Regions from separate parts of the Diaphorobacter sp. genome, predicted to be linked through region 1. Evidence: predicted binding sites of a transcription regulator. Region 1 holds the regulator's gene; the other holds the start of a gene.

Region 1 (6,767 bases):
TGGGCGCAGTGGCAGTGGCCGCCGTGGTGGTGCTGGCCAGCGGCCTGGGCATGATCGGCGTGGCGCGTGCCGCCGCGGCAAATGCGTTTGCCATGCCGCTGGACTGGACCATCATGGCCACGATAGGCCTGGTGATGATGGGTATCTTTGGCTTCATCTACCTCGTCCTGCTCAAACGGCTGGGGCAGGCCGTCGCTGCATTCGACTGGCCCGCTGGCGGACAGGCGCTGGCGCGCATCCGCACCCTGGTGGGCGTGAACCTGCTGATCGGCGTGCTGATCGTGGCGCAGACGCTGCTGCTGTAAGTGTTCACCCGCCCGGTTGCGGGGGGGGGGGGGACGACTGGATGAATGGTAGGCCGTGCAGGGCTCGAACCTGCGACCAAAGGATTCAAGTTTGCGCGGGTTTCCCCGCTCCTTGGACTATCTCACCGCCCACAGCCGGACTGTTGGGGCGCCGGGCGCTCGGGGGACGCTTATCGGATGGGCTCCTCACGTCCTAGTCTCTGCACCTTCCCGCCTACCGGTCTTGCGACCTGCCTTTCGGCGGGCTTGGCTCAAGGTTGCCTTGGCTTGCGCTGTAGGGTTCCTTGAATTCACCCGGTTTTCCGATGGGGCTCTCGCCCCATGGTCACCATTTTGATGAGTCCTCTGCTCTAACCAACTGAGCTAACGGCCCATTCATACCAAAGTCGCTATTGTGCCCGCTCAGTGCGGCCGTTTCGGTCATGCCGGGCGTGCTTTTTTGATGTGCGCCCGCTCCAGCACGCCGGCTAACGGTGGCTGAGCGCGTTGGAGACCAGCCGGGAGGTGATGTCCACGATCTGGATCATGCGGTCGTAGGGCATGCGCGTGGGACCAATGACGCCCAGCGTGCCGACCACCTGGCCATCCACCTCATACGGTGCACTGACCACCGACAGCTCTTCAAAAGGCACCACCTGGCTTTCGCCGCCGATGAAGATGCGCACGCCCTCGGCGCGGCTGGAGATGTCCAGCAGGCGCAGGATCTGCGTCTTTTGCTCAAACAGGTCGAAGGCGCGGCGCAGGTGGCCCATGTCGCTGGAGAAGTCGCTCACCGCCAGCAGGTTGCGCTCGCCGGAGATCACAACCTCTTCCTGCGACTCGGTCATGGCCTCGGTGCCCACGTTGACGGCGGCCTGCATCAGGGCGGCAATCTCGCCGCGCAGGGTGTCCACCTCCAGCTTCAGGCGCTCGCGCACCTGCTCCATGGCCAGGCCGGCGTAGTGGGCGTTAAGGAAGTTGGCGGCCTCGATCAGCTGCGACTGCGAGTAATCGGACTCGGTGAAGATCACGCGGTTTTGCACGTCGCCGTCGGGCGAGACAATGATCACCAGCAGGCGCCGCTCGGACAGGCGCAGAAACTCGATGTGCCTGAACACCGACGCCCGCCGCGGCGCCATCACCACGCCCACAAACTGCGACAGGCTCGACAGCAGTTGCGCGGCATTGGCAATCACTTTTTGCGGCTGCTCCGGCTTGATCTGCACGGCGGGCAGCTGATCGTGCTGCACGGTGAGCATGGTGTCCACAAACAGCCGATAGCCCTTGGCCGTGGGCACACGGCCGGCCGACGTGTGGGGGCTGGCAATCAGCCCCAGCTCTTCCAGGTCCGCCATCACATTGCGTATGGTGGCGGGCGACAATTCCAGGCCGGACGCCCGCGACAGAGTTCTGGAGCCCACCGGCTGGCCGTCGGCGATGTAGCGCTCGATCAGAGCTTTAAGCAACAACTTGGAGCGATCATCAAGCATCAAATCATTTTAATGATGTAATTTCTGCATGAAGTCCATCTTTCGCCGCGTCGCACTCATAGGCAAGTACCAGGGTCCTGACGCGGGCCCGGCGCCAGACAACGCGCGGCAGATCATCGAAAGCATTGCCCAGTTCATCACCCAGCAGGGGTGCGAGCTGGCCCTGGAGGCCGAGACCGCCGCCAACACCGGGCTGGTCCAATACCACACGCTGGATGTGGACGGCATCGGCGAGCAGTGCGACCTGTGCCTGGTGGTGGGGGGCGACGGCACCATGCTTGGCGTGTGCCGCCGGCTGGCCGGCTACGGCACTCCGCTGGTCGGCATCAACCAGGGGCGGCTGGGCTTCATCACCGACATTCCGCCGCAGGGCTACCAGGACGCACTGACCCCCATCCTGCAAGGCGATTACGAAGAAGACCAGCGCCCGCTGATGGTGGCGCGCGTGATGCGCGGCGGCGAATGCGTGTTCGAGACCGTCGCGCTCAACGACGTGGTCGTCAACCGCGGCTCCACCGCGGGCATGGTGGAGCTGCGGGTGGAGGTGGACGGCGTGTTCGTGTCCAACCAGCGCGCCGATGGCCTGATCGTGGCCTCGCCCACGGGCTCCACCGCGTATTCACTGTCGGCGGGCGGGCCCATGCTGCACCCATCGTTGCCGGGCTGGGTGCTGGTGCCGATTGCGCCGCACACGCTGTCCAACCGCCCCATCGTGCTGTCCGACGCGACCGAGGTGGCCATCGAAGTCGTGGGCGGGCGCGACATCAGCGCCAACTTCGACATTCAGTCGCTCAAGCCATTGCAACATGGCGACCGCATACTGGTGCGCCGCTCTGCGCACAGCGTGTGCTTTTTGCACCCGCGCGGCTGGAGCTACTTTGCCACTTTACGCAAAAAACTGCGCTGGAACGAAGGAGGTTCCTGAACATGGCCCTGAGGCGGATCGCACTGACCGACTTCGTGATCGTGCAATCGCTGGACCTGGATCTGCACACCGGCTTCACCGTGCTCACCGGTGAGACGGGCGCGGGCAAGTCCATTCTGATCGACGCGCTGCAGCTGCTGCTGGGCGCGCGCGCCGACACCGGTGTGATCCGCGAAGGCGCGCAGCGCACCGACATCAGTGCCGAGTTCGACCCCGGCGCACCCGCGCTGGCCGCCTGGCTGGATGAAGCGGGCTTCCCGTGCGACGACACCCTGCTGCTGCGCCGCACCGTGGATGTGCAGGGCAAAAGCCGCGCCTGGATCAACGGCACGCCGGCCACCGCGGCGCAAATGCGCGCCGTGGGCGATCACCTGCTGGACATTCATGGCCAGCACGCCTGGCAAAGCCTGACGCGCCCCGACGCCGTGCGCGGCCTGCTGGACGCCTACGCAGGCGCGCAGGCCCAGCCCCTGGCGGCTTTGTGGGCCAGCTGGCGCGACGCGCAGCAGGCGCTGGCGCAGGCCCGCGCAGCGCAAGACACACTGCAACAAGAACGCGAGCGCCTGCAGTGGCAGATCGGCGAAGTGGACAAGCTGGCGCCGCGCGAGGGCGAGTGGGACGAGCTCAACGCCGAGCACGCACGCCTGTCCAACGCCCAGGCCCTGCTGGACAACGCCCTGGCCGCCCTGGCCGCGCTGCAGGGCGACGACGCGGGCAGCGCCCAAGGCGCGCTGGGCACATTGGCCCAGGCCCAGCACCTGCTGCAAGACTACGAGCATGTGGACGCATCGTTTCGCGCCATGAACGAAGTGCTGACCTCCTGCATCGCCCAGGCGGGCGATGTGGCGCATTCACTGCAAGGCTACCTGCGCCATGCCGAGCCCGACCCTTACCAGCTGCAGCAACTCGACGAGCGCGTGTCGCAGTGGATGCAGCTGGCGCGCCGCTACAAGCGCACCCCGCCCGAACTGCCAGCGCTGCTGCAAGGCTGGCAGGACACCCTGCAACGCCTGGACAGCGCCGCCGACCTGGCCGCGCTGCAGGCGGCCGAGCAGACCCACGCCGCGGCCTATCACAAGGCCGCCCGCGCCGTGTCGCAGCAGCGCGCCAAGGCCGCGCCGCAGCTGGCGCAGGCCATCACCCGCGCCATGCAGGGCCTGGGCATGACGGGCGGGCGCTTTGAGGTGCAGCTGGACAAGGCCGAGCCCGGCCCGCATGGCATCGACCAGGTGAGCTTTCTGGTCTGCAGCCACCCGGGCATGACGCCCCGCCCCGTGGCCAAGGTGGCCTCGGGCGGCGAGCTGTCGCGCATTGCGCTGGCGATCTCCGTCACCACCAGCGAGCTGGGCGAGGCGCCCACGCTGATTTTTGACGAAGTGGACTCGGGCGTAGGCGGCGCCGTGGCCGAGACCGTGGGCCGGCTGATGCAGCAACTGGGCCGCGCGCGCCAGGTGCTGGCCGTCACCCACCTGCCCCAGGTGGCCGCCTGCGCCGACCACCACCTGGTCGTCTCCAAGCACCGGCACGCCGCCGGCACCACCAGCGGCGTTACCGTGGCCGACGCCGAGCAGCGCGTGGCCGAAGTGGCCCGCATGCTGGGCGGCGAGCGCCTGTCACCCACCACGCTGGCGCATGCCCGCGAGATGCTGCAGGGCGCCGCGGCGCCGGCAGCGTGAGACAAGTGATGAGCAAGCCCGAGAACCCCCTCGAAGTCGTCGTCATCACGGGCATGTCCGGCTCGGGCAAGTCCGTCGCGCTGCACGCGCTGGAAGACGCAGGCTACTACTGCGTGGACAACCTGCCACCCGAGCTGCTGACCGCATTCGTGGCGCTGGAGCATGCACACCACGGCCACCGCGTGGCCGTTGCGATGGACGTGCGCAGCGCCACCGCCCTGCCCTTACTGCCCAGGCAGCTGGCCAGCCTGCGTGAGCAGGGCGTGCAGCTGCGCCTGCTGTTTCTGGACGCCTCCACCGGCACGCTGGTGCGGCGCTTTTCAGAGACCCGCCGGCGCCACCCGCTGTCGGGCGACGAACTGCTGGAAGGCCGGCAAGCCCTGGTGCAGACGCTGGAGCTGGAGCGCGAGCTGCTGGCCGAGCTGCGCGAGCAATCGCACGTCATCGACACCGGCAGCCTGCGCCCGTCGCAGCTGCTGAGCTACGTCAAAGACCTGCTGGCCGTGCCGCCCAGCCACCTGACCCTGGTGTTTCAGTCCTTTGCCTTCAAGCGCGGCATTCCGTTTGATGCGGACTACGTCTTTGACGTGCGCATGCTGCCCAACCCGCACTACGAGCCCGAACTGCGCGAGCTGACCGGCAAGGATGCGCCCGTGGCCGACTACCTGCACCAGCAGCCCGAAGTGGGGCTTATGCTGTCGCACATTGCCCGGTTTCTCGACCAGTGGCTGCCCGCCCTGGCGCAAAACCACCGCAGCTACGTGACCGTGGCCATTGGCTGCACCGGCGGGCAGCACCGCTCGGTGTACCTGGTGGAGCAACTGCACGCGCGCTTTGCCGGCACGTGGAACACGCTGCTGCGCCACCGCGAACTGGACAGCCCGGCGGTCAAAAAGCTGCGCGGCTGACAGCCACCGGCGCGCGGCGCGGCTGCAGCGGGCAGGCCGGGTCGGTGTAGCCCGGCGTGGACGGATGGCCGGGCGCAACCAGGCTGTCGATGAGCGCCTCGTCCTCGGGCGTGACGGCGCAATGCAATGCGGGCAGGTAGTCCTGCCACTGCGCCAGCGTGCGCGGCCCGGCAATCACCGAGCTGACGCTGCGGTGCGCCAGCACCCAGTCACCTTGTTGCCCAGGCACAGGGCAGAGACTTGCAGCTGGCTTTTGCCAAGAAAGCGGCAATGCACGGGGTGACTTTCACTATTAAAACAATAGCTGTTAGCGCCTGAATTACCTGCGCTTGCGGCCAATTTGGCCAAAACCCTGGTTTGCCTCAGTAATGCGGCGGCAGCTCGTCGCGCAGGTTGCGCACCGCTGCGCCGCCGCCCTCGGGCTGCTGCTGGCGCAGTTGCACCACCTCGCGCACCAGCTGGTCGATTTGCTGCTGCTGGCGGTAAATGGTCAGGTTGAGCTGGTCCAGCAGGTCTTCCGTATAGGCGGCCTTGACCTCCAGCGCCTCCAGGCGTTGTTCCAGCTGCTGCGCGTGGCTAACGTTATCGGACATACCCGTTCAAGCGGCCAGCGCCTGCGCCAGTCGCGCCACGCCTTCGCGGATCTTGTCCACGTCGGCCGTGGCAAAAGACAGGCGCAGCGTGGATGCATCGGGGTTCTGGCTGAAGAACGGTGCGCCCGGCACAAAGGCCACGCCCTTGTCGATGGCGCGCCGGGCCAGCGCGCCCGCATCGCGCTCTTGTCCGCGCGCGCCCGTCAGGCGCACCCACAAGAACAAGCCACCGCGCGGCGGCACAAACTCCACCGCGTCGCCCAGCTGGTCGCGCAGCGCGTCGCCCATGGCCTGGGCGCGCTCGGCGTACACGGCGCGCACACGCGCCAGCGTGGCAGGCATGGCGCCGCTTTGCAGGTAGTGCGCAGCGGTGGCCTGGGCGTAGGTGCTGGTGTGCGCGTCAGAAAACTGCTTGCACATCACCGCGCGCGCCAGCAAGCCGGGCGGGGCGATCAGCCAGCCCACGCGCAGGCCGGGGCTGAGCACCTTGCTCAGGCTGCCGCAGTGCGCCAGCCATTCGCGGCTGCCCGGCACCTGCGCCGACAGCGCCAGCAGGCTGGGCGGCGGTGGCTCGTCAAAGTACAGGTCACCGTAGGGGTCGTCCTCCACCACCAGCACCTGGTGGCGGGCGGCCAGCTCCAGCACGCGCTTGCGGCGCTCCAGGCTCAGTGTGGCGCCGCTGGGGTTGCCGAAGGTGGGAATCAGGTACACCAACCTGGGGGCGTGCTCCACGATCAGCCGCTCCAGCGCGTCGGGCTGCACGCCCTCGCCGTCGATGGGCGCGCTGATCACCTCGGCGCCGTACAGCCTGAAGCACTGGATGGTGGCCAAAAACGTAGGCCCCTCGACGATCACCTTGTCGCCGGGGTTGATCATGGTCTTGCCGATCAG
Region 2 (6,767 bases), on a different contig from region 1:
CTTGGGTGATCGCCGCCGCCTGCCGCCAGATTTCCGAATGGCTGCGCCAGGGCATCGCGCTGCGCGTGGCCGTGAACCTGTCGGCGCAGCAACTGCGCCAGGTCGATCTGGTGGATCAGGTGGCCTGCAACCTGCAGGCCCATGGTGTGCCGCCGCATCTGCTCGAGCTGGAGGTGACCGAGTCCGAGGCCCTGGCCGACCCCGAACTGGCCTGCAAGGTGCTGAGTGCGTTGCGCGCGCTGGGCATCTGCGTGGCGCTGGACGACTTTGGCACAGGCCATTCGTCGCTGGCTTATCTCAGGCAACTGCCGGTGTCGCGTATCAAGGTGGATCGCAGCTTCATGCGCCATGTGCCTGCCTGCGACAGCGAGAGCACGCTGGTGCGTGCCGTGCTGGCGCTGGCGCACACCATGGGGCTGCAGGTGGTGGCCGAGGGCGTGGAGACACCCTGCCAGCTGCAGTTTCTGCAGGGACTGCAATGCGCGCACTACCAGGGCTGGCTGTTTGCCAAGGCCCTGTTGCCAGAGGCCATTGCAGCGCTGTATTTGCAGGATATGGTGCAAACCGGCTTGATGGGGTATCAAGACTCTTGAAGTCGCCCTGTCTGAACGGGCGTGGACACATTCACGTGCCGGACTGACCGGGCTGCGGATGAACGAGGCTGCAGCGCGATTGCAGGCGACGCGGCCGCGTGGTGTGTCGCGCCTGCCGTGTCTGCCGGGCCTGTGCCGCGGCGTGTCCTTTGCAGGCTGGCGGCTGAACGGCGCCCGCCGCAGGCCAGCTCCAGCAAGGCTTCGCGCCGTATTTCGCAGTGCCAGCGGTCACGCCGCAGCAAACCGCCTTCGTGCGCCAGATGCGCCAGCGCACGCGCCACGGATTCGCGCGTGGTCGCAAGTAGCGCGGCCAACACCGTGTGGCTGGGCAGGCGCACCAGTGTGCTGCGCTGCAGATCGGCCAGTTGCACCAGTGCTCCAGCCATCTGGCCAACCACGCCGCGGATGCGCGCAATGCGCCCCCAGTCGGCCAGCCGCTCGGCCTCCAGTAGCTGCTCGCGGGCCAGCTCCAGCGCAAAGCTGTCCACGGCGGGGCCCAGCTCTTTAAGCGCGGTCAGTGGCAGCTCACACACGCGCCCGGGCGTCAGCGCCACGTACGACAGGCCGGCCGGCTGCTGAAGCACGGCGGGCGTGGCCAGCGACGCGCAGCAGCCCGCCATGCCCACGGAGCGGTTCACGCCATCGTCGCTGCGGCGCTGCACCAGCAGGGCGCCGATTTTGATCACCCGCACGCAGTGCATGCGCTCGCCCTGACGCTGCAGCAGCTCGCCTTTGCGAAAGCGCCGCTCGCTCAAGTGGGCGCGCCAGGCAGTGGGGAAGCTGGCATCCACGCGGCCCAGCAGGCATTGCGGGCGGCAGGCGCAGTCGCTGCAGGTGTTGCCGGTAGTCGCCGTCACGTCGGGCATCTCTTCCTTGAGTGAAAGTACCTCCGGCCTGTTGATAACCAACGCCAGGGGCTCGTCATGGGGTGAGGGGGTGAAAAACGCCCTGAATCGCAGGGGACGGCAGGGCAGATGCTGCAGTATGCATCGCCGTTACCTTTTGCAACGTGATTTGTGTCAATAGTGATGTGGCACCGGTGGCGGGCACGGTGGCTGAACCGCAGGCCCACCAACCGTCGCATCACTGTGCTTGTATCTTCTGTTCGTGAATCACACGGCCCATGGCGGCCGTGTCGGCGCGCATGCGGTTGGCCAACCCCTGGGCCGACGAGCCCACGGCCTGCCAGCCCTGTTGGAACAGCTTGGCACGCACTTCGGGGCTGCGGGCAATCTCGCCGGTCAGGATGGACAGCCGCTCCCGCACCGGCGCCGGCATGGAGGCGGGCGCGGCAAACGCGTTCCAGATTTCCAACTGGAAGTCGCGCACGCCGGCCTCGGCCAAGCTGGGAACCTCGGGTGCCAGTGTGCTGCGGCCGGCGGATGTCACACCGATCAGTCGCAGCTTGCCCGCGCGCGCCTGGGCCTGGGCCAGCGCGGGCGGCAGCAGTGCCATTTGCAGCTGATCGCCCAGCATGGCGGTGGCCACCTGCGGGTAGCCGGGGTAGGGCACGTGCACCGGGGCGATGCCGGTGCGCGCCTTGAGCAGTTCGGTGCCCAGGTGGCCCACCGTGCCCACGCCGGGCGTGCCGTAGCTCCAGCGGTCGCCGGCCTTGCGCGCGGCCTGCAGGAAGACGCGGGCGTCGGCACCGGCGGGCACGTCGGGGTGGCTCACCGGGGCGGTGAGGATCAGGGGCGACACGCCGATCAGCGACAGCGGCGCCAGATCCCGCACGGGGTCGTAGGGCACCTGTGGGTTGAGCAGCTTGGCGATGGTCAGGTTCCCGTTGATGAACAGGCCGATGGTGTGGCCGTCGCGCGCCTTGGCCACGGCATCGGCGCCGATGTTGCCGCCAGCGCCCACCTTGTTTTCCACCACCACCGGCTGACCCAGCGCCTGCGCCAGAGGCTCGGAGAAAGTGCGCGCCGTCAGGTCGGGCGAGGAGCCGGGCGGAAAGCCCACAATGATGCGCAGCGGCCTGGAGGGCCAGCCGGGGGTGGCGGGCACGGCATTCTTCTGGGCCGCAGCGGCGCCGCAGACCGATGCCAGGGCCAGCGCAAGCAGGCCGCGGCGGGCGAGGGGGTGGCGGGACATGGGGGAGATCTCCTGGTCGGGCGCGGGCAGCAAGGGCCGATCCCACAGGTGCTGCGCGCAAAGCAAAAAGGCGCGCAGCCCGGGTGGACTGCGCGCCTGGATTATCTGCCCGCGCTGCCGGCCGCAGTTCCAGCCGGGACGCGCACGGTACAGGCGGGCTTCAGGGGCTCAGGCGTATTCGACCAGCGCCTTTTTCATTTTCTTCATGGCGGCCACCTCGATCTGGCGGATGCGCTCCGCGCTCACGCCGTATTCAGCAGCCAGCTCGTGCAGCGTCATGCCGCCCGAGCCGTCGTCGTTCACCTGCAGCCAGCGCTGCTCGACGATGCGGCGGCTGCGCGCGTCCAGGCTGTCCAGGGCGGTGGCGATGCCGTCGGTGGCCAGCATATCGCGCTGGCGCGTCTCGATCATGGCCGTGGGCTCATGGGCGGCGTCGGCCAGGTAAGCGATGGGGCCGAAGGCCTGCTCGCCGTCGTCGCTGGGCGCGGGGTCCAGCAGCACGTCACCGCCGGACATGCGTGTTTCCATCTCGATGACTTCTTCGCGCTTGACGTTGAGCTGCTCGGCCACCAGGTCGATCTCGTGGTCGGATAGCGTCTCGCGGTGCGTGTTGGCATCCAGCGCATCGGCCTTGAAGCCCTGCTTCATTGAGCGCAGGTTGAAAAACAGCTTGCGCTGCCCCTTGGTGGTGGCCACCTTGACCATGCGCCAGTTCTTCAGGATGTATTCGTGGATCTCGGCCTTGATCCAGTGCATGGCGTAGCTGACCAGACGCACGCCCTGGTCCGGGTCGAAGCGCTTGACGGCCTTCATCAGCCCCACGTTGCCTTCCTGGATCAGATCGCCGTGCGGCAGGCCGTAGCCCAGGTACTGGCGCGAGATGGACACCACCAAACGCAGGTGCGACAGCACCAGCCGGCCGGCGGCCTCGACGTTGTTGTCATCCTTGAGCTGGCGCGCATAGCGCTGTTCTTCTTCCAGCGTGAGCAGCGGCAGGCGGTTGACGGCGGAAATGTAGGCGTCCAGGTTGCCCAGCGGTGGAACCAGCGCCCAAGGGTTGACAGACGCCAGTGTCGTCACGGAGGTAGCAGTCTGGAGGGCCATGTCGGTAGTCCTTTCTTCCATAGCGAATCATGTTAGCACTCTCTTGGATGGAGTGCCAAAGCCGGAGTTCCCGCGGGGGGGTGGCGTTTGTTCGGTCAATCGCCGGGCTGCGATGGTGTTTAGCGCTGCCGCGATATGCTCGTTCCTGCGCACACCTGGTGCAAGCGGGCATTCTGGTCAGCGGCCATATGCATCCTCAAACCGCACGATGTCGTCCTCGCCCAGGTAAGAGCCGGATTGCACCTCGATCATCTCCAGGTCGATCTGGCCGGGGTTTTCCAGCCTGTGCCTGACGCCCAGCGGGATGTACGTGGACTGGTTTTCGGTCAGCAGAAAGTCTTCATCGCCTCTGTGCACGCGGGCCGTTCCGCGCACCACGATCCAGTGCTCGGCGCGGTGGTGGTGCATCTGCAGTGACAGCTTGCAGCCCGGCTTGACCATGATGCGCTTGACCTGAAAGCGCGCGCCCGTGTCCACCCCGTCGTACCAGCCCCAGGGGCGATACACCTTGCGGTGCACCAGTCCCTCGGAGTGACCTTCGCGCTTGAGCTGATCCACGATCTTCTTCACATCCTGGGTGTGGCGCTGGTCGGCCACCAGCACGGCATCGGGGGTTTCCACCACGATCAGCCCTTGCACGCCCACGCAAGCCAGCAGGCGCCCCGACGACAGCGCCAGGGTGTTGCTGCTGTCATGCATCAGGGTGCGCCCCTGCACGACATTGCCGTGCGGGTCTTTGGGTAGCACCTGCCACAGCGCCTCCCACGAGCCCACGTCGGACCAGCCTGCATCCAGCGCAATCACGGCGCCCGTCGGCATACCCTGCGGGTCGGGTGCGCCCTGCGCCCCGGTCAGGCGCTCCATCACGGCATAGTCGATGGAGTCGATGGGGCAGGCGGCAAAGGCTTCGCTGCCGGCGCGAAAAAACCACAAGTCGGACACGCCGCTGTCCCAGGCTGCCTCGCACGCCTGCAGGATGTCTGGCCGGCACAGTTGCAGCGCCTTCAGCCAGACCGAGGCGCGCAGCACAAATAGCCCGCTGTTCCACAGATAGTCGCCCGACTGCACATAGGCTTGTGCCGTGGCGTGGTCGGGTTTTTCGACAAAACGGGTGATGGCGTTTGCGCCGTCACTGTTCAACGTGGCGCCCGCCTGGATGTAGCCGTAGCCCGTCTCGGGCCGGTCAGGGGTGATGCCGAAGGTGACGATGACGTTTTCTTGCGCCAGGCGAGCGGCCTGACAGACCGCCTTCTGAAAGACCGCGGGCTGGGTCACGACGTGATCGGCCGGCATGACCAGCAGCACCGGATCCTGGTCTTGACCGGTTGGACTGGTTGGATCGGATTGAGCGGCTCGTGTGGCCAAGGCCGCCAGCGTCAGCGCCGGCGCAGTGTTGCGGCCGACGGGCTCCAGGATGATGCGGCCGCTCTTGCCGATGGTGCGCAACTGCTCTGCCACCACGAAGCGGTATTCATCGTTGCATACCACCAGCGGCGGTGCGCAGTGGGCGCCGGACATTCCATCAAGGCGGCGCAGCGTTGACTGCAGCAGCGAGTCACCGCCGGTGAGGGCAAGCAACTGCTTGGGATATTTTTCGCGCGACAGCGGCCACAGGCGCGTGCCCGAACCACCCGACAACACCACTGGCTGAATCAACATGGCTCGTTCACCCCCCCATTAGTCTGCGCGCGCAGGGGCCATCGCGGCATTGCGCCCTATCGTAGCCTCGTAGTGCCCGGCGTGCCAGCGGCGGGCCCGGCGTGCGCTGCGCTGCTGCTGTGCGGTACGGTGCGCCATCACATCGCAGCGCGATAGCGGGGGCCTCAATGCCCGGGGTCGCGCTGCGCGTGAACGGGTTTTCAGCGAAGACCTGCCGCTACGCGCAACGCCTGGGCTTTGTCGGTGCGCTCCCAGGAGAACTCGGGTTCTTCGCGGCCGAAGTGGCCGTAGGCAGCGGTTTTTTCGTAGATCGGGCGCAGCAGATCAAGCATCTGGATGATGCCCTTGGGGCGCAGGTCAAAGTGGGCCTTCACCAGTTCGGCAATTTTCTCGTCGGGGATCACGCCCGTGCCTTCGGTGTACACGGTGATGTTCATCGGGTGCGCCACGCCAATCGCGTAGGCCACCTGGATCTGGCACTGGCGCGCCAGGCCAGCGGCCACGATGTTCTTGGCCACGTAGCGGGCGGCGTAGGCGGCGCTGCGGTCCACCTTGGTCGGGTCTTTGCCGCTGAAGGCGCCGCCGCCGTGCGGGCAGGCGCCGCCATAGGTGTCCACGATGATCTTGCGCCCCGTCAGGCCGCAGTCGCCCTGCGGCCCGCCAATGACGAAGCGGCCGGTGGGGTTGATCAGGTATTTGGTGTCCTGCAGCCACTCTTTGGGCAGCACGGGCTTGATGATTTCCTCGATCACCGCCTCGACGAAGCTGGACTTCATCTTGGTCTGCGACTCGCTCTGGTCGGGGTGATGCTGGGTGGAGAGCACCACCGTGTCGATGCTGTGGGGCTTGCCGTCCACGTAGCGCATGGTCACCTGGCTCTTGGCGTCCGGGCGCAAAAACGGCAGGCGGCCATCTTTACGCAGCTGGGCCTGGCGCTCGACCAGGCGGTGCGCGTAGTAGATGGGCGCGGGCATCAGCTCGGGCGTTTCGTCGCAGGCGTAGCCGAACATCAGGCCCTGGTCGCCGGCGCCGGTGTTCAGGTGGTCGTCGCTGGCATGATCCACGCCTTGGGCGATGTCGTTGCTTTGCTTGTCGTAGGCCACCAGCACCGCGCAGCCTTTGTAGTCGATGCCGTAGTCGGTGTTGTCGTAGCCGATGCGCTTGATGGTGTCGCGCGCAATTTGAATGTAGTCGGGCGTCGGGGCATCGGATCGGATGCTGATTTCGCCCGCAAGAACCACAAGTCCGGTGTTGGTCAGGGTTTCTGCGGCAACCCGCGCAAGTGGATCGACCTTGAGGATCGCGTCCAGGATGGCG

What was found. The regulator HrcA, encoded in region 1, represses chaperone genes, less so after heat shock. The targets are predictions, from matches to a motif close to TTAGCACTCNNNNNNNNNGAGTGCTAA.
Region 2: rpoH (RNA polymerase sigma factor RpoH) is a predicted target of HrcA. The motif match lies at 3,824-3,850, and genes of this name have one in related genera.

Annotation. Positions count from the first base shown of each region.
Region 1 is NZ_JBFWLZ010000030.1:377-7,143, forward strand. Features, by position in the region: gene AB7E35_RS10820 (CopD family protein) at 1-305, shown strand, start outside; gene hrcA (heat-inducible transcriptional repressor HrcA) at 773-1,774, opposite strand; gene AB7E35_RS10830 (NAD kinase) at 1,803-2,699, shown strand; gene recN (DNA repair protein RecN) at 2,702-4,375, shown strand; gene rapZ (RNase adapter RapZ) at 4,384-5,283, shown strand; partial or broken gene AB7E35_RS10845 (aldo/keto reductase) at 5,264-5,491, opposite strand; gene AB7E35_RS10850 (SlyX family protein) at 5,646-5,876, opposite strand; gene AB7E35_RS10855 (PLP-dependent aminotransferase family protein) at 5,883-6,767, opposite strand, start outside.
Region 2 is NZ_JBFWLZ010000001.1:70,282-77,048, forward strand. Features, by position in the region: gene AB7E35_RS00335 (putative bifunctional diguanylate cyclase/phosphodiesterase) at 1-593, shown strand, start outside; gene AB7E35_RS00340 (Crp/Fnr family transcriptional regulator) at 581-1,459, opposite strand; gene AB7E35_RS00345 (Bug family tripartite tricarboxylate transporter substrate binding protein) at 1,677-2,687, opposite strand; gene rpoH (RNA polymerase sigma factor RpoH) at 2,856-3,791, opposite strand; gene AB7E35_RS00355 (mannose-1-phosphate guanylyltransferase/mannose-6-phosphate isomerase) at 3,969-5,450, opposite strand; gene metK (methionine adenosyltransferase) at 5,651-6,767, opposite strand, start outside.